4 regions of the Duganella sp. genome follow, and region 3 is predicted to be linked to each of the others. Evidence: predicted binding sites of a transcription regulator. Region 3 holds the regulator's gene; each other region holds the start of a gene.
The links. The regulator FNR, encoded in region 3, switches genes on or off when oxygen is low (the NO sensors DNR and NnrR bind a similar motif). The targets are predictions, from matches to a motif close to TTGATNNNNATCAA.
Positions count from the first base shown of each region.

Region 1: a site for FNR is predicted at 2,163-2,176, ahead of ABDW57_RS23765 (OmpW family outer membrane protein). Genes of this name have one in related genera too.
Region 2: a site for FNR is predicted at 1,543-1,556, ahead of ABDW57_RS10705 (carbohydrate kinase). Genes of this name have one in related genera too.
Region 4: a site for FNR is predicted at 1,692-1,705, ahead of ABDW57_RS07040 (agglutinin biogenesis protein MshI). Genes of this name have one in related genera too.

Region 1 is NZ_JBCNLB010000019.1:54,322-59,011, reverse strand. It holds gene ABDW57_RS23775 (molybdopterin cofactor-binding domain-containing protein) at 1-1,589, opposite strand, end outside; gene ABDW57_RS23770 ((2Fe-2S)-binding protein) at 1,586-2,089, opposite strand; gene ABDW57_RS23765 (OmpW family outer membrane protein) at 2,242-2,850, shown strand; gene ABDW57_RS23760 (methyl-accepting chemotaxis protein) at 2,947-4,527, shown strand; gene ABDW57_RS23755 (hypothetical protein) at 4,545-4,690, shown strand, end outside.
Region 2 is NZ_JBCNLB010000004.1:206,910-211,599, reverse strand. It holds gene ABDW57_RS10715 (phosphopentomutase) at 1-460, opposite strand, end outside; gene xapA (xanthosine phosphorylase) at 604-1,443, opposite strand; gene ABDW57_RS10705 (carbohydrate kinase) at 1,658-2,788, shown strand; gene ABDW57_RS10700 (pseudouridine-5'-phosphate glycosidase) at 2,792-3,703, shown strand; gene ABDW57_RS10695 (LysR family transcriptional regulator) at 3,754-4,653, shown strand.
Region 3 is NZ_JBCNLB010000007.1:29,548-34,237, reverse strand. It holds gene ccoG (cytochrome c oxidase accessory protein CcoG) at 1-1,207, shown strand, start outside; gene ABDW57_RS14545 (FixH family protein) at 1,219-1,716, shown strand; gene fnr (fumarate/nitrate reduction transcriptional regulator Fnr) at 1,717-2,475, opposite strand; gene ABDW57_RS14535 (sigma-70 family RNA polymerase sigma factor) at 2,523-3,041, opposite strand; gene ABDW57_RS14530 (DUF2892 domain-containing protein) at 3,041-3,250, opposite strand; gene ABDW57_RS14525 (alpha/beta hydrolase) at 3,448-4,194, shown strand; gene ABDW57_RS14520 (response regulator) at 4,311-4,690, shown strand, end outside.
Region 4 is NZ_JBCNLB010000002.1:438,297-442,986, forward strand. It holds gene ABDW57_RS07025 (type II secretion system protein) at 1-232, shown strand, start outside; gene ABDW57_RS07030 (type II secretion system protein) at 229-1,173, shown strand; gene ABDW57_RS07035 (agglutinin biogenesis protein MshP) at 1,170-1,619, shown strand; gene ABDW57_RS07040 (agglutinin biogenesis protein MshI) at 1,810-2,682, shown strand; gene ABDW57_RS07045 (hypothetical protein) at 2,679-3,344, shown strand; gene ABDW57_RS07050 (hypothetical protein) at 3,341-4,063, shown strand; gene ABDW57_RS07055 (MSHA biogenesis protein MshK) at 4,048-4,392, shown strand; gene mshL (pilus (MSHA type) biogenesis protein MshL) at 4,407-4,690, shown strand, end outside.

The DNA.
Region 1 (4,690 bases), on a different contig from region 3:
GCGTGGGCCAGTTCGTCCATGAAGCATTCGAGGTAGATCGTGTTCTGGTTCAGGTTCACGCCGCGCCAGAAGCCCGCAGGGACGGGCGGATTGCGCATCGCATGGTCCACCAGCAGGTTCGGGAAGCTGTAGCCGATGGATGCTTCCGGTCCCGGCGCGTTCAGGCCCTGGAATACCACCGGGTCCTTGCCATCCTTCAGCGTGGAGCCCAGCGAAGCCAGGATCGACTGTCCCGCGATGCGCATATGCAGGGCGGTGACGTTGCCCTTGTCATCCAGGCCCGCCGTCAGCTTGCACTGCGTGATCGGGTGATAGCGGCCGTGGAGCATGTCCTCTTCGCGCGACCAGATCAGCTTTACCGGCGTGCCAGGCATCTCCTTGGCGATCTTCACCGCCTGCGTCACCCAGTCATGCGTGGCGCCGCGACGGCCAAAGCCGCCGCCCAGGTGCAGCTTGTAGACTTCGCACTTGGCCGCAGGCAGGCCCGCTGCTTCAGCGGTGGCGGCCAATGCGGCCTCGCCGTTCTGCGTCGGAGTCCAGACTTCGCAACGCTCCGGCGTCCAGAGCGCGGTGGCGTTCATGGTCTCCATGGTGGCGTGGTTCAGCCAGGGGAAGGAATATACCGCCTCGATCTTGCGCGCGGCCGACTGGATGGCGGCTTTGGCGTCGCCGTTGGCGTTGCCCACCACCGCATCCGGCGCGTCCAGCGCGGCCTTCAGCGTGGCGTTGACGTCCTTCTGCGAGAGCTTGGCGTTTGGTCCCTTGTCCCATTCGATCGGCAGCGCCTCCAGTGCGGACTTGGCGCGCCACCAGGTATCGGCCACCACCACCACGGCGCTGTCGCCCAGCTTGAAAACCTTCTTGATGCCGGGCCGCTTCTCGATCACCGAGGCATCAAAGCTCTTCACCGCGCCGCCGAACACCGGGCAATCCTTGATGGCCGCGTTGAGCATGCCGGGCATCTTGAGGTCCATGCCGTAGATCTGCGCGCCGGTGGTTTTGTCCATCGTGTCGAGGCGCGCCAGGCGCTTGCCGGCCAGCTTCCAGTCTTTCGGATCTTTCAGCGCCACCTCGGTCGGCGGCGTGAGTTTGGCGGCGGCATCGGCCACCTTGCCATAGCTGATGGTACGGCCAGTCGGCTTGTGCGTGATGATGCTGGCTGATGCCGCGCATTCGGATGCCGGTACCTTCCACGCATCGGCCGCCGCCTGAACCAGCATGGTGCGCGCGATGGCGCCGCCCTTGCGCACGTAGTCGTGCGATTCGCGCACGCCACGGCTGCCGCCGGTGGAGAAGGAACCCCACACGCGCTTGCGCGCCAGATTCTGGCCCGGCGTTGGATATTCGGTGGTGACCTTGCTCCAGTCGGCGTCCAGTTCTTCCGCCACCAGCTGCGCCAGGCCGGTCAGCGTGCCCTGCCCCATCTCGGAACGGGCGATGCGGATCACGATGGTGTCATCCGGCTTCACCACCACCCAGGCGTTGACTTCCGGCGCGACCTCGGCGGCTGCGGCTGCGGCGTCGAATGGAATGTGGAAGGCGACCACCAGGCCGCCGGCGATTTTCAGGAAGCTCCGGCGTGAGGTCATGCTTTGCTCCCTTCAATGCGTTCAATCGCCAGGCCGGCCGTTGCCGGATCGCCGCCGCGCACCGCCACGTGGATGGCCTTGCGCACGCGGTTGTAGGTGCCGCATCGACAGATATTGGTCATGGCAGCATCAATGTCGGCATCGGTGCATTTGGGCTTCTCGCGGATCAGCGCAGCGGCGGCCATGATCATGCCGGACTGGCAGAAGCCGCACTGCGGCACGTCCAGCGCGGCCCAGGCTTTCTGAATGGGATGCGAACCGTCTTTTGACAAGCCCTCGATGGTGGTGATCTTCTGCGCGTTGGTCACCGCGGCGGCCGGATACACGCAGCTGCGCACAGGCTGACCATCGATATGCACGGTGCAGGCGCCGCACTGGGCTATGCCGCAACCGTATTTGGTGCCGGTGAGTCCGAGCTGCTCCCGGATCACCCACAGCAGCGGCGTATCGTCCTCCGCCTCATATTCTCTTACGACGCCGTTGACATTCAGCTTGCCCATGCGCGATCTCCTGTTTGTAGTTTCCCAAAAACGACCGCTGGTCATACTACCACTATTTAGCATTTCGAAATTTTTGACTTGGATCAATGTTTTTACTGCGCTGCATCAATACACTTTTTCACGTTACTTAACGACGACAAAGAGGAAGTGAAATGAGCAAGACCCTTGCAGCAGTAATGACCGCCCTGACCCTGATGACCGGCGCCGCCTCGGCGCAAGAAAGCCCATGGCTGGTGCGCGCACGCGCCGTGCACCTGGACCCGGCGGACAAGTCCGACCCGGTGGGCGGCTCGGGCGCGTCGGACCGCATCGGCGTCAGCAACAAGACCATTCCGGAAGTGGACATCTCCTACTTCTTCAGCAAGAACATCGCGGCCGAACTGGTGCTGACCTATCCGCAAAAGCATGACGTCTCGCTGGATGGCGCCAAGATCGGCACCGTCAAGCACCTGCCGCCAACGCTGCTGCTGCAGTACCACTTCCTGCCGGATGCGCAGTTCCGTCCTTACGTCGGCGCCGGCATCAACTACACCACCTTCTCCAAGAACAAGCTGCTGAACGGCGCCGCCAGCCTGGAGCACGACAGCGTTGGCCTGGCGCTGCAAGCCGGCGCCGATGTGGCGATCGACAAGCACTGGTCGCTCAACTTCGACGTCAAGAAAGCCCAGATCCGCAGCGACGTGCTGATCGGCGGCGCCAAGGCCAGCCGCGTGAAGATCGATCCGCTGATGCTGGGCGTGGGCGTGGGCTATCGCTTCTGACGTTGCTCCACCGCTACACTGGCAGCGCCGGAGTGGCACGGATGAGCGGATTCGGGAACAATCAAGATCCGCTCGTCGTTCCACAGAAAGGCTGCCATGTCGCTCGCTCATCTCAAAATCGGAACCCGTCTTGGCGTAGGCTTCGGCATCGTGCTGGTACTGCTGGTGGCCACGGTGGTGCTGGGGCTCAGCGCCATGCGCCACATCGGCAACCGCACGCACGACATCATTGCCGATAAAAACGTCAAGATGGAAGCGGCCAACAAAATGGTCGACAACGTCCGCAGCATTACCCTCTCGCTGACCAACATCGTGGTGGTGCCCGGCACGCCGCAGATGAATGCCGAACTGGCACGCATCGCGGAAGCCCGCAAGCGCTATGGCGACGCGCGCAAGATCCTGGTCGAGATGGCCACCGAGGACAAGGAAAAATCCCTGCTGGCCAAGCTGGATGACCTGCTCAAGAAAGGCGCGGTCGAAAACAACAAGGTGATCGAACTGCGCAAGGATGGCGAGATCCAGGACGCCACCACGCACCTGACGCAAGTCGCCGCCCCCAGCCTGACCGGCGTGCTGGGCGTGCTGGACGAAATCCTCGCTTACGAAACCGCACAGGCGCGCCAGGCCGGCGCCGACGCCGAAGCCACGCTGGGCAACGCGCAACTGCTGATGACAGTGCTGGGCCTGTTGGCGCTGTTGCTGGGCGGCGGCGTGGCGTGGTTCATCACGCGCTCGATCACGGTGCCGTTGAATGAAGCGGTACGGGTGGCGGAAACGGTGGCGGCCGGCGATCTGTCGTCGCACATCGAAGTGCGCTCGACGGATGAAACCGGGCGCCTGCTGAGCGCGCTCAAAACCATGAACGACAGCCTGCTGCAGGTCGTCGGCCGGGTATTGCAAGGGACCGACACCATCACCACCGCTTCGAGCGAAATCGCGGCCGGCAATCTGGACCTGTCCTCGCGCACCGAGCATCAGGCCAGCTCGCTGGAAGAGACCGCATCGTCAATGGAGGAACTGACCTCCACCGTCAAGCAGAACGCCGACAACGCGCGCCAGGCCGACACGCTGGCGCGCGCCGCCTCGGACGTGGCCAGCAAGGGCGGCGTGATCGTCTCACAGGCGGTGCAGACCATGGGCAGCATCAACGAATCGTCGCGGCGGATTGTCGACATCATCGGCGTGATCGACGGCATCGCCTTCCAGACCAATATCCTGGCGTTGAACGCGGCGGTGGAAGCGGCGCGCGCCGGCGAACAGGGCCGCGGCTTTGCCGTGGTGGCGTCGGAAGTGCGCAACCTGGCCCAGCGCAGCTCGGCCGCCGCGCGCGAGATCAAGGAACTGATCGACGCTTCGGTGGCGAATGTGGAAGACGGCTCGCGCCTGGTCAACGAAGCCGGCAAGACCATGGACGACATCGTGGCCAGCATCCAGCGCGTGACCGACATCATGGGCGAGATCACCTCCGCCAGCAGCGAGCAGACCAGCGGCATCGAGCAGATCAATCTGGCCATCACCGAGATGGACGAAGTGACGCAGCAGAACGCGGCGCTGGTGGAGCAGGCGGCAGCCGCGTCGCAAAGCATGCAGGATCAGGCGGCGGCGCTGGCCGAGGTGGTGGGCTTCTTCAAAACCGGCGTGGCGCGCGGCACCGCTATAATGTTACCAAATCGATAGCCCACCCTGGAAAGCCCATGCGCAAGACCCTGATTCTTTTGATGCCCCTGCTATTGGCCGCCTGTGTCGACGACTCCGCGTCCTACTATGCGGACGGCCCGGTCGGCAACCATGCGCTGACCATCCACCGGGCGCAAAAGTATTTCTGGAGCAGCGAGAGCCG
Region 2 (4,690 bases), on a different contig from region 3:
GTTCATCGCCGAAGCGGTTGATGATTTCCGTGCCCGATGCGTGGCAGTCGCCCAGGAAGCCCGGCACGCCGGCCAGCTCCTGCAGCCTGGCGGTCAGCTCGGCCGGGAACGATGGCACGGTCTTCGGGAAGTAGCCCCAGTCGAATTCCACCGGCACGCCGGCGATTTCCCAGTGGCCGGACTGGGTATCCTTGCCGGTCGAGCGCTCGCGCGCGGCGCCGTAGGCGGCGGTGAAGCCTTCGCGTTGGGTGAAGCCGGCGGCCCATTCGCCGCTGGCCAGATGCGCGGCGGCGGTCAGGCCGAGTTTTTCCATGGTCGGCAGCGACATCGGCTTGCCGCTGTTGGCGACTTGCTCCGCGATGTGGCCGAAAGTGTTGGCGCCGGCGTCGTTGTACTTCGCCGCGTCGGGCGTGGCGCCCAGGCCAAACGAATCGAGCAGCAGGATAAATGCGCGTTTCATGATCACTCCATTTCCGCCCCGCCGTCGTCCCGGCGCAGGCAGGGACCCATACTTCGCTTGCAGGCAGGCGTTCTATGGATCCCGGCATACGCCGGGATGACGGGGCTAACAAAAAAGGGCGGCATCGCCGCCCCTCAAACATATTACGCCTGCGGCGTTTTCGCTACGTTGCCCAGGAAGCCCAGGATCACTTCCACCAGCGAGGTCGCCGCCACGGCAGCGTATTTCAGGGTCTGCTCATGCGACAGCGGGAACGGCGACAGGCCTTCCGCCAGATTGGTGATGGCCGACACGCCCACCACTTTCAAACCGCAGTGACGGGCCGACACCACTTCCGGCACCACCGACATGCCCACCACGTCCGCACCCAGCGTCTTGAAGGCGCGGATCTCGGCCGGCGTTTCAAAATTGGGACCGGCGTAGGCGATGTACACGCCTTCATGCAGCGTCACGTTCTTCTCTTTGGCCGAGGTGTGCAGCAGCGCGCGCAGCTCAGCGTCATAAGCGTTGGCCATGCTGAAGAAGCGCGGGCCGAAGCGCTCGTCGTTCGGGCCCATCATCGGCGTGCCCGGCAGGAAGTTGATGTGGTCGGTCAGCGCCACCAGCGAGCCGGCATCCACTTCCGTGCGCAGCGAACCGGCGGCATTGGTCACGAACAGCATTTCGCAGCCCAGCAGCTTCATGGTGCGCACGGCGCTGGTCATCACGCCCAGGCCGTAGCCTTCGTAGACGTGGCCGCGGCCCTTCATGCACACCACCTGCACGCCCGCCAGGGTGCCGATCACCAGTTCGCCGGCGTGGCCGTGCACGGTGGAGATCGGGAAGCCCGGCAGCTGGTCGTAGCTGATGGTGACGGCGTCGGTCATTTGTTCCGCCAGCACGCCCAGGCCCGAACCGAGAATCATCGCCACGCGCGGCTTGAAATCGGCCGGCAGGCGGGAGCGAATAATGTCAGCGGCCTGGAATGGGGAATTATTAGACATGGAAATCCTCTGATTTTTGATGTGGCTGGGGAAGCTGACACTATGCATCATCGTCCATATGTATGGCAAATACCATTTTTCTTAGCCATTTATATAAAATTCATATAAATCAGGAGTATTATAAACCAAGGAAAACTGAGCCAGACCCACGCCATTGACGGCTTAAAGACAAATGTTTACCATTAAAGACAATTGTTTTAACGAGGCCACGACCGTGACCGATTCCTCCAAAAAGGAACAGCTTTACCAGCTGATCCGCGCCAACCCCTTCATCTCCCAGCAAGACCTGGCGGTCGAGCTGCGCCTGTCTCGCTCGGCCGTGGCGGGCCACATCGCCGGCCTGATTCGTGAACGCCGCCTGCTGGGCCGCGCCTACGTGCTGCCGGACAAGCGTCCGGTGCTGTGCATAGGCGCTGCCAACCTGGACCGCAAGCTGCGCACCATTGCCGCCATGCAGCTGGGCACTTCCAATCCGGCCACCGCCGAGGAAGTGTACGGCGGCGTGGCGCGCAACATTGCCGAGAACCTGGCCCGCCTCAACCTGCCGACCGCGCTGCTGACCGCGCTGGGCGACGACGGCGCCGGCCGCAGCCTGCAGGAATACGCCGAGCGCGCCGGCATCGACACCCGCGGCAGCCTCAAACTGCAGGATGCCGCCACCGGCACCTACACCGCCATACTGGACGACAATGGCGAACTGGTGGTGGCGCTGGCCGACATGGCCCTGTACGACCGCATCACGCCCGCATTCCTGGCCAGCCGCCAGCCGCAGCGCGCGGCCGCCGCCATGACCGTGGCCGACCTCAACCTGCCAGCCGACAGCATTGCCACGCTGCTGGACAGCGCGCGCCAGGACAATGTGCCGCTGGTGATCGTGGCAGTGTCGCAGCCGAAGATGGCGCGCCTGCCGCCAGACCTGCGCGGCCTGCGTCTGCTGATCCTGAACCGCGGCGAACTGGAAACCCGCGCCGGCCGCGCCCTGCCCACCGAGGCCGACGTGCGCGCCGCCTGCCGCGAGGTGCAGGCGCAAGGCGCGCAGGATGTCATCGTCACCTGCGGCAGCCAGGGCGTGTACCACACGCGCGACGGCGGGCTGGTATGGCTGGCGGCGCACCAGGTGGACGTGGTGGACGTCACCGGCGCCGGCGACGCATTCTCGGCCGCCGTCTGCTGGTCGCTGTACCAGGGCAGCGCCGACCTGACGCTGGCCTGCCGCCGCGGCCTGAAGGTGGCGGCCATGACGCTGGAAAGCCCGGAGACGGTATCGCCGGTGCTGGCCGCCGACGTGCTCGACGAAATACACGACTTTGATATGAACGCCCCGCTGTTCCCGAATAAAGGATAAACCATGCACCAATTCTTACTGTTCTCGCCGGAAGTGGCTGCCGCCCGCGCCGCCGGCAAACCGATCGTCGCGCTGGAGTCGACCATCATTTCGCACGGCATGCCATATCCGCAGAACGTGCAGATGGCGCGCGAGGTGGAGCAAATCATCCGCGACGGCGGCGCCGTGCCGGCCACCATTGCCATCATCGGCGGCAAGATCTGCGTCGGCCTGTCCGACCAGCAGCTGGAACTGCTGGGCACGTCGACCGATGCGATCAAGGTCAGCCGCCGCGACCTGCCTTACGTGCTGTCGCAGAACAAGCTGGGCGCCACCACCGTGGCCGCCACCATGATCTGCGCCGAGCTGGCCGGCATTCAGGTGTTTGTCACCGGCGGCATCGGCGGCGTGCACCGCCGCGCCGAAACCAGCTTCGACATCTCGGCCGACCTGCAGGAACTGGCCCACACCTCGGTGGCGGTGGTGTGCGCCGGCGTGAAATCGATTCTGGATATCGGCCTGACGCTGGAATACCTGGAAACGCACGGCGTGCCGGTGGTCAGCGTCGGCCAGCGCGGCTTCCCGGCCTTCTTCACGCGCGAGAGCGGCTTCAGTGCCGACTTCCAGCTGGATACCCCGGCCGAACAGGCGGCCTTCATCCACACCAAGTGGCAGCTGGGTCTGAAAGGCGGCGTGGTGGTCAGCAATCCGGTGCCGGCTGCGGAGGCCATGCCGAAGGAAGAAATCGACCGCATCACTGAACAGGCATTGCAGGAAGCCGATCAGCAAGGCATCACCGGCAAGAACGTGACGCCGTTCCTGCTGGCGCGCATCAAGGCGCTGACCGAAGGCCGCAGCCTCGCCACCAACATCGCACTGGTGAAGAACAACGCCCGTTGCGGCGCCGCGCTGGCGGTGTCCATGCAACGCACCTGACCGTCATTCCGGCTTGCGCCGGAATGACGGGCCAACTTTCGAGGCCTGTCATGTCCATCGATCTGAAACAACTCAAGTACTTCCTGGCCGTGGCCGAAGAAAAAAGCTTCAGCCGCGCGGCCGAGCGGCTGCACATCTCGCAGCCGCCGCTCAGCCAGCAGATCATGAAGCTGGAGAGCGAACTTGGTGTGAAGCTGTTTGCCCGCACCACCCGCACCTTCGAGCTGACGGTGGCCGGCAAGGCGCTGATGAATGAAGCCGCCGAACTGCTGGCCAAGATGCGCATGACCATCGACACCATCCGCCAGATCGACCGCGGCGAGGTCGGCCGCCTGCGCGTGGGCATCGTCGGCTCGGCCATGTGGGGACCGATCCCCAGCCTGCTGGAAGAATTTCAGACCAAGTTCCCGCGCGTGACCTGGACCCTGCACGAACTCGGCCCCACCCTGCAATACGAAGCCCTGCGCGCCAAGCAGATCGACGTCGGCTTCTGGCGCGAGCCCAGGCTGGACGAGGACGATCTGAAGAACGACAACCTGCGCCAGGAACTGTGCTTCCGCGAAGACGTGTGCGTGGCGCTGAACGAGCATCACCCGCTGGCCAAGCAGGAAGCCATCGAACTGATCGACATTGCCGACGAACCGATGCTGACGCTGGCGCTCGACAAGTCATCCTTCCCGCGCTACCTGATCCAGTGTTGTGTGAACGCCGGCTTCCAGCCGACCATCTTCCAGGAAGCGTCCGAGCCGCAAACCCTGCTGGCCATGGTGGGTGCCGGCCTGGGCGTGACGCTGATCCCGGAAACCACCAGCCGCATCGGCTGGCCGGGCGTGGTGTTCGTCCCGATCCGCAGCAACCCGCCCTCGGCCAACCTGTACATCACCTACACCACCACCGACGATGCGCCGGTGGTACGCGCCTTCCTGAATATCCTGAATCCGGCTGGCTAGCAAGCAAGTAGTAAACTTTGTAACTATTTTTTGCAAT
Region 3 (4,690 bases):
GGGCGCGCGCAAGTTCTACATCTTTGGCCTGGTGCTGTGGCCGCAGGATTTCATCTACCTGGCGCTGCTGCTGATCATCAGTGCCTATCTGCTGTTCCTGGCGACGGCGGTGGCGGGGCGGGTGTGGTGCGGTTTCACCTGCCCGCAAACGGTGTACACCGAAATCTTCCTGTGGATAGAACGCCGGATCGAAGGCAAGCGCAGCGCCCGCATCGCGCTGGACCGCCAGCCGGCCTCGTTTGCCAAGTACGGCAAGAAGACCGCCAAGCACCTGGCCTGGGGCGCGGTGGCCTTGTGGACCGGCTTCACCTTCGTCGGCTACTTCACGCCGATCACCAGGCTGATGGGCGAGGTGGCGACGCTGAACTTCGGCCCGTGGGAATGGTTCTGGGTGCTGTTCTACAGCTTTGCCACCTACGGCAACGCCGGCTGGATGCGCGAGCAGGTGTGCAAGTACATGTGCCCGTACGCCCGCTTCCAGAGCTCGATGTTCGACCGCGACACCCTGATCATCACTTACGACAGCAAGCGCGGCGAGCCGCGCGGGCCGCTGTCGAAGACCGCCAACGGCAACGGCGGCTCGTGCATCGACTGCTCGATGTGCGTGCAGGTGTGCCCGACCGGTATCGACATCCGCAAGGGCCTGCAGTACGAATGCATCGGCTGCGCCGCCTGCGTGGACGCCTGCAACAGCGTGATGGACAAGACCGGCCAGGCCCGCGGCCTGATCCGCTACAGCACCGAACGCGCCATGGAGGACCATCTGACGCCGACCGAGATCCGCCTGCGCGCCTTCCGGCCGCGCGTGAAGATCTACACCGCCGTGCTGGGCCTGATTGTGCTGGCCACCGGCGCCGCGCTGTATCTGCGCACGCCGCTCAAGCTGGACGTGATCCGCGACCGCGGCTCGATGGGCCGCGAAGTGGAGGACGGCATGATCGAAAACGTCTACCGCCTGCAGATCATGAACACGTCCGAGCAGGCCCATGTCTACAAGATCGCCGTCAGCGGCATCGCCTCGCTGACGCAGGTGAGCGCCGACCAGGTGCCGGTGGACGCCACCGAGACCAGGGCTTATCCGATGCGCCTGCGCACCGCGCACGGCGCCGGCCAGCCCGGCTCGAACAAAATTGAAGTCACCCTGACCGCAGTCGACGATCCATCGCTGCATGTGAAAGAATCCGCGGTCTTCATTGTGCCGCGCTAAGGAGCATCATCATGACGACACTGACCATCCCCGTCACACCGTGGTGGAAGCAGCGCTGGCCATGGCTGCTGGCAGCCGGCCCCGCCATCGTGGCGGTCGGCAGCATCTACACCGCTTACCTCGCCATGTCGGCGCCCGATGCGCTGGTGGTGGGCGATTACTACAAGCAGGGCAAGGCCATCAACCAGGATTTGCGGCGCGACCATGTGGCCTCGCAGCTGGGCCTGTCGATGGCGCTTGGCTACGACGCCGCCAGCGGCACCCTGAGCGGGCGCATCAACCGCAAGGATAGCGGCCCGCTGCTGCTGCATCTGTCGCACGCCACGCTGCCGGAAAAGGATATCAAGCTGGTGCTGGTGCCGGATGCGAACGGCAGGTTCAGCGCCAACCTGCCGCTGCTGGAACGCAGCCGCTGGATCGTGCTGGTGGAAGGGCAGAAGCGCGAGTGGCGCCTGGCCGGCGCCTGGAGCTGGCCGGCGCAGCGCGGGATTGCGCTGCTGCCCGACTGATCAGCCGCAGGTTGCCGTCCCGGCCGTGATGGCCTTCAGCATGCGCGGATCGAGCAATTCGATCTCGCGGTTGCTGACGCGCAGCAGGCCTTCTTTCTTGAACTTGGACAGCAGGCGGCTGATGCTTTCGATGGTCAGGCCCAGATAATTGCCGATTTCCTCGCGCGACATGCGCAGCTGGAAAGTATTCGGCGAATAACCGCGCGCCTCGTAACGCGACGACAGGTTGATCAGGAACGCCGCAAAGCGCTGGGTCGCCTGCATATTCCCCAGCAATAGCATCACGCTTTGCTCGCGCGTGATTTCCTGGCTCATCATGCGGTGGAAATGGCGCAACAGGGTCGGCATTTCCGCCAGTAGCTGCTGCAGGGTGGAGAAGGGAATTTCGCACACTTCGCTGTCTTCCAGCGCGACCGCGGTGCAATGGTGCTGGTCGGCGCTGATGGCATCCATGCCCAGCAGTTCGCCAGCCATCTGGAAGCCGGTGATCTGCTCCGCGCCCTCGCGGTTGACCTGGTAGGTCTTGAAGTGGCCCAGACGGATCGCGTACAGGTTCTGGAATGGATCGCCGATGCGGAACAGCGTGCCGCCGCGCGCGACCTTGCGGCGGCGGCCGATGATCTGGTCGAGCCGCTCCATGTCGTTGTTGTCCAGCCCCATCGGCAAACACAGCTGGTGCATGCTGCATGAAGCACAGCTGGCCTTGAGGATATCGATGGTGGCGCCGGGAATAACCAGCGAAGGAAGTTCTTGTATCATGCGGTTAGTGTAGCCCATCACGTGCGATTTGGGCGCCTATTCCGCAGTCATCCAATCAGGTATTCGCGCGCCATTTGCCTTGCACGATGCAAGCGGCTTTTCACCGCCGCCACCGATTGGTTGATCTCGCCGGCGATTTCCGCAATCGACATTTGCGCGAAGTCGCGCAACAGCACCACTTTCAGGTAGTCGGCCGGCAGCGATTCCAGCGCGCGGATCAGTTCGACGCGCAAGCCGGCCGTGTCCTGGCTGGCCAGCCACTGCTCGGCGCGTTCGTCATCCCAGGGATCATGGCCCAGCGCGCTGCGCGCCAGCCGGTGGCACTCGCGCTTGACCACCTGGAACAGCCAGCCGGAAAACGCCGCCAGCATGCGCACCGACGATAGCTTGCGCGACAACACCAGCAGCGCTTCCTGCACGGCGTCGTCGACGTCGCCGACCAAGCAGTTGCGCTGGGCGTAGCGGCGGATGTCAGGCTGGCACAGCCGCAGCAGCTGCGCCAGCGCCGCCGGATCGCCGCGCCGGGCGGCGTCCAGCACCGGCATGTGGTGTTCCGCAAGACTCATTATTTTCCTTGTTTATCCAGGCGGCGGCCAACCATGGCGCACATCGGACAAAAGCCGAACAGGCCGGACGCGACGATGCCGGCCGCCGACAAGGCCGCCACCGTGCCCCACATGCCGCCCAGCAGCGCCAGCGCCGCCGCCGCCACGATCAGGCCCGCCACCACGCGCAGCACGCGCTCCCAGCCGGGTACATTTTTAACGTAAAACATTGTGCTCTCCTATCAGTGATCGAGGAAGTCCCTCGGCAGCTAAGAGGGGGCTGGCCGCGATTCGGATTCGCGCTATCGAAAATATTTTTAAATTTTTTTAAAAAACCTATTGCGTGCGATTTAATTGCTCGCTATGATTCACCCATCAACACATCGAACGCGACTTAATCGCTAACTAATCAACGAAAGGAATCACCATGAAACGCACGCTGATCGCTACCGCCCTGCTGGCCGCCACCGCTTTCGCCCACGCCGCCACCCCGGCCAACGACACCACCATCGTGCTGGTCCACGGCGCTTTTGCCGATGGTTCCAGCTGGGACAAGGTGATTCCTATCCTGCAAGCCAAGGGCTACAAGGTGGTGGCCGTGCAGAACCCGCTGAGTTCGCTGGCTGACGATGTCGCCGCCACCCAGCGCGTGGTCGATGCGCAAACCGGTAAAGTAGTGCTGGTTGGCCACTCGTGGGGCGGCACCGTGATCACCCAGGCCGGCACCAGCGACAAGATCAAGGCGCTGGTCTACGTGGCCGCGTTTGCCCCGTCGGAAGGCGAAGCCACCGGCAACCTGGGCAAGGATTACGCGGTGCCGCCAGGCATCGCCACCCTGCAAGTCGATGCCACCGGCTACGCCTGGCTGCCAGCCGATTCGGTGGCCAAGAACTTTGCGCAGGACGTGACGCCGGCCCAGGCGGCGCTGATTACCGCCACCCAGGGCCCGATCGCCCTGAAGGCCTTCGGTGAAACCACCACCGTGGCGGCCTGGAAGAACAAGGCCAATTACTACATCGTGGCCAGCCAGGACCGCATGATCGCGCCGGAACTGGAACAGGCGTTTGCCAGGAAAATCAACGCCATCACCACCACCCTGCCGACCGGCCACGTGCCCATGGTGTCGCAACCGGCCAAGGTGGCGGAAGTGATCCTGGCCGCAGCCCAGCGTTAATCCGGTTTCATCCGCGGCGAAAAGCCAGCGTGCCCCGCGCACGCTGGCTTTTTCTTTCTTGCCAAGGTAAGCCTTTGATAGGAGAATCGGTCCAGCCCCCATACATCAAGGATGATATGAAGCCTCTCGGCATCAAGGCTAAAGTCGCCCTCGCCACCAGCATTACCTCGGTCCTGATGATCGGGCTGGTCACGCTGGTGCAGACCCAGCGCATGCAGGAAGATTACAAGCGGGTGTTGTTCACGCAACAGACCGCGCTGATCAACCGCACCGCGCAGGATCTCGACGACAAGCTGACCATGCTGCTCGATATCATCGCGCTATCGGCCCGCAACCAGCCGGCCAACCTGGGCAACTCGGCTGAAAAGCTGCGCGAGTATTACCAGAACCGCGCGGTGCTGGCCCTGTTTGACGATTTGCTGGTGATGAGCCCGCAGGGCAAGATCATTTCCGACCTGCCGCTGGTGCCGGGCCGGGTCGGCATCGACGCCTCCGA
Region 4 (4,690 bases), on a different contig from region 3:
GGCCGGCAACCCGCTGGGCGCCAACGCTGCCGGTGGGGCGTTGGCCAATAGTACTCTGGCCGGCATCACCACCACGCTGGCGTTGACGCCGGTCGCGCTGGGGCCGGCCGGCTCCCAGGTGCCTGCAGCGGATGCGCTGCTGATCACCATCACGGTCACTTACGGCGCCGGTGCCAACGACGTGGTCACGCTGCAAGGCTACCGCAGCCGCTACGAGCCGAGGGCGCGATGAAGAGCCAACGCGGTTTCACGCTGATCGAAGGCATCGTGGTGATGGTGATTACCGCCATTCTGGCCGGCATCATGGTGCTGTTCATCCGCCGCCCGGTGCAAAGCTACATTGACAGCGCCGAGCGCGCCGACATGGCCGACGTGGCCGACATTGCCCTGCGCCGCATGACGCGCGAGCTGCATGGAGCAGTCCCCAACAGTATCCGCTGGCTGGAGATTGGCAACACCACGCTGCTGGAATTCATTCCCACCAAGGCCGGCGGCATTTATCTGTCGGAGGAAGACGCTGCAACAGCGCCACCTCTGCCGGCGCCCCAACCAGCGCCGCTGAGCTTTACTAGTACCACAGCCGTGACCTTTGACATCGTCGGTCCGGTGCCGGCCGCGCCGTATGCGATTGCCCCCGGCGACTCCATCATCGTCTACAACCTGGGCAACGAAATTACTGATGCCGATGCCTACTCTGACGGCGATGGCACCGTCAATGGCGTCAACCGCGGCACCGTCCAGTCTGTTGTCGGCAACCGCGTCACGATCTCCGACCCGAACTGGCCGCTACCGAACACGCCACGCAACCCGTTTGCCGTACCTGCCGCGAACAATCGCGTTGCCAGCACCTCACCCGGCAAGCGCTTCACCGTCGCTACTGACCCGGTCACCTTCGCCTGCGTCAACGACACCGCGACGGGGCGCGGCACGCTCACGCGCATCTGGGGCTACGGCTTTGTTCCAGTTCAGGCCGCGCCGCCCAACACCGCGCGCAGGGCGCTGATGGCGGCCAATGTCTATGCCTGCCGTTTCAGCGTGCAGCAGATGGCCAATCAGAACACCGCCCTGATCGGACTATCGATCGCATTGGCCCGCAGCAGTGCCGGCGCCAGCGCCAACGGCCTGGAGACCGTCACGCTCAGCCATCAAATTCACGTGGAAAACACACCATGAGCGCCATCCCATACCTGCGCCGCAAGTCGCGCGGCGTCGCCATGCTGACCGCCATCTTCCTGCTGGTGGTGGTGGCCGGCCTCGGCGTGGCCGTGGTGACGCTGACCACCAGCCAGCAGGCCGGCTCCGCCTTGGATGTGCAAGGTCAGCGCGCCTATCAGGCGGCACGCGCCGGCATCGAGTGGGGCTTGTACATCGCGCAGCGGCCAGTGCTCCAGAATCCGAATGATCCAACTGTGACGGCGGTTTGTCCTCCCGCCAGCAGCTTTGGTTTCCCGAACGCGGACACGCTGTCGGCTTTCACCGTTACCGTGACCTGTCAGGCCACCGGCGGCCACTTGGTGATTCGCGCCACCGCGTGCAACCAGCCGGACGCCGCGAACACCTGTCTCAACCCGGTGCGCGGCGCGGATTATGTGCAGCGCGTGATCACGGCGCAGCTTTAATGTCGCAACTGTGTGGAAATGTGTGTATTTTTGCGGAATCATTGCCAGTTTGAGCATGAAATGGCGCAGAACTTGAATATAATCAATCATCTAGCGCGTAAACCTCGTGTGTTGATCTATGGGCTTGTTTAAAAGAGCTAAAAAAACCGATGGCTGGCTGACTGTCACTTTTCTGAGGGACGGTATCTGCGTGGGCCGCGTTCAGCGCCGCCGCGATGCCAAGGCCTTGGTGGAAGTGTCGAACTTCTATCCGGCCGACACTAGCTTCTCGCCCGACGTGCTCGATAAACTGAACAAAGACCTGAAAGCCGGCAACTACAACTGCGGCACCATGCTCAGCGGCGGCGAATATCAGATGTTGATGGTCGATGCGCCCAACGTGCCGCCGGATGAATTGAAAACCGCCGTGCGCTGGCGCTTGAAGGATATGTTGGACTTCCACGTCGACGACGCCACCATCGACGTGCTCGATATTCCGGTCGATCCCGGCAATGCCGCGCGCGGCCACTCCATGTTTGCCATCGCTGCCCGCAATACGCTGATCCAGTCGCGCCAAACGCTGTTCAGCGAAGCCAAGCTGGCGCTGACTGTGATTGACATTCCCGAGATGGCGCAACGGAATATCTCCGCGCTGCTGGAAACCGAGGGCCGCGGGCTGGCCATGCTGTCGTTCGATGCCGACGGCGGACTGCTGACCATCACCTACAAGGCCGAGCTGTATCTCTCGCGCCGCATCGACGTCACGCTGGCGCAGCTGCTGGAGCGCGATTCCGACCGTCAGCATGCCTGCTTCGACAAGATCACCCTGGAGCTGCAACGATCGCTCGACCACTTCGACCGTCAGTTCAGCCATGTGAATGTGCTCAAGTTGCTGCTGGCGCCGACTGGCGCCGAGGGTTTGCACGAACACCTGGCCAGCAATCTGTATATGCCGGTGGAAGCCATGACGCTGGATGACGTGTTCGACCTCAGTAACACGCCGGAATTGCAGGATACCGCGCAGCAGCAGCGTTTCTTCCTGACGCTGGGCGCGGCGTTGCGGCATGAGGAGGTGCATCTGTGAGCCAGCAGATCAACCTGTTCAACCCGATCTTCCTCAAGCAGAAGAAGATTTTCACCGCCTTGCCGATGGCGGAAGCGCTGGGCGTGGTCGTGGCCGGGGCGTTGCTGTTGAACTGGTACGCCAGCCAGAGCGTAGCCGAGCTGGAGAAAGAAGCCGCCGCCGGCAAGGTGGCGCTGGCCAAGCGCGAGCAGCGGCTGCAGCAGGCCAAGGCGCAATTCGCGCCGCGCGCCAAGGACCCGGCGCTGGCCGCGCAGTTGGCCGAGGCCGAGGCGGAATTGAAGGCGCTGCACGATGTGTCGTCGGTGCTGCAGGGCGGGGCGCTGGGCAACACGGCCGGCTATGCGGAATACTTCCGCGCGTTTTCACGTCAGAACGTCAGCGGCTTGTGGCTGACCGGCTTGAGCATCAATGGTGCCGGCAACGATATTGGCGTGCAGGGCAGGGCGATGCAGGCGGCACTGATTCCAAGCTACATCACCCGCCTGACCGGTGAACGTGTGATGCGCGGGAAGAGCTTCGCCAGCCTGGATATTGCGCGGCCGGCTGCGGCTGCCGTGGCGGCCCCTGCCGCAGGCGCGACCGCGCCGGCAAATGCAGCGCCGGCCGCGTCGCCGTTCGTGGAGTTCAGCCTGCAATCGACCGCGCAGGAGGCTGCCAAATGAAACAGCAGCTGCTGCAACAATGGATTAAGCTGAGCACTAAACTGGACGCCATGACCCTGCGCGAGCGCGCCATGGTGTTTGCGGCGGTGGTGGCGTCGATCCTGTTTCTGCTGTACACCACCTCGGTCGAGCCGCTGCTGAACAAGCAAAAGCTGCTGCGTGGCCAGATCAAGCAACAGCAGAATCAGGTGGCTGGCATCGATATGGAAATTGCCGCCATGGCGCAGGGCTTTGTGGTTGATCCGGACGTGGCCACGCGCGACAAGCTGCAAGCCGTGCGGCACGAAATCGACACTACCAGCGCCGGCCTGATGGCGGTACAAAAAGGGCTGGTGGCGCCGGACAAGATCGCGCCGCTGCTGGAGCAGCTGCTGCGCGGTAATGGCAAGCTGAAGCTGATGTCGATGAAGACCTTGCCGGTGACCGGCCTGAACGAAGCGGCCCTGCCGACTGCGCCGGTGCCGACGCCCGCTGCGGCCCCTGCGGCAGCGCCCGCCAAGGCCGCGCCCAAGCCGCGCGAGCTGCTGTACCGCCATGGCGTGGAAATCGTGCTGCAAGGGAGTTATCTCGACATGATCAGCTATATGGAAGCACTGGAGTCGTTGCCGGTTCAGCTGTTCTGGGGCAAAGCCAGGCTGGACGCGCAGCAGTATCCGAATTCGCGCCTGACGCTGACCCTGTACACGCTGAGCCTGGATCAGAAATGGATGAAACTATGAAGCGCCTGTTCTGCACTGCCTTGTTGCTGGCGGGCGTCGGCCAGGTTCATGCACAGACGCTGGTCGATCCGACCCAGCCGCCGCCGGAAGCGCGTCTGAGCCCGGGCGCGTCAGCGGACGTGCCGGCTGCGCCGAGAGGCCCGCAGCTGCAATCCGTGTTGATCGGCTCGCGCGGGCGCGAAGTGGCGGTGATCGACGGTCAGACTGTGCGCAAGGGTGAAAAGTTCAATGGCGCGGTGCTGGTGGAAGTACGTAAGAACCAGGTAGTGCTGCAACACGGCCGCAACAAACAGGTGCTGACCCTGTTCACAGAACCGTCGGCAAAATAAACGCGAAGAACGCTATGCAAAAAATTCTGACCATCGCCCTCGTTACGCTGCTGCTGGCTGGCTGCCAGACGCCGTCCACGCGCGACACCTACGACAAGATCAACAACGAGGTCAGCGCGGCCGCGGCCAAGCCGGCCATCGCCACCCAGAATGAGGCGGTGAGCAGCGCCTTGCTGCCGCCGGTTTCGCAACTGACCGATCAGTTGCCGAAGGCGCGCGCGGTGCTGGAAGAGCGCTTCAACGTGTCGTTCAACAATGTGCCGGTGCAGCAGTTCTACAATTCCATCGTGGCTGGCAC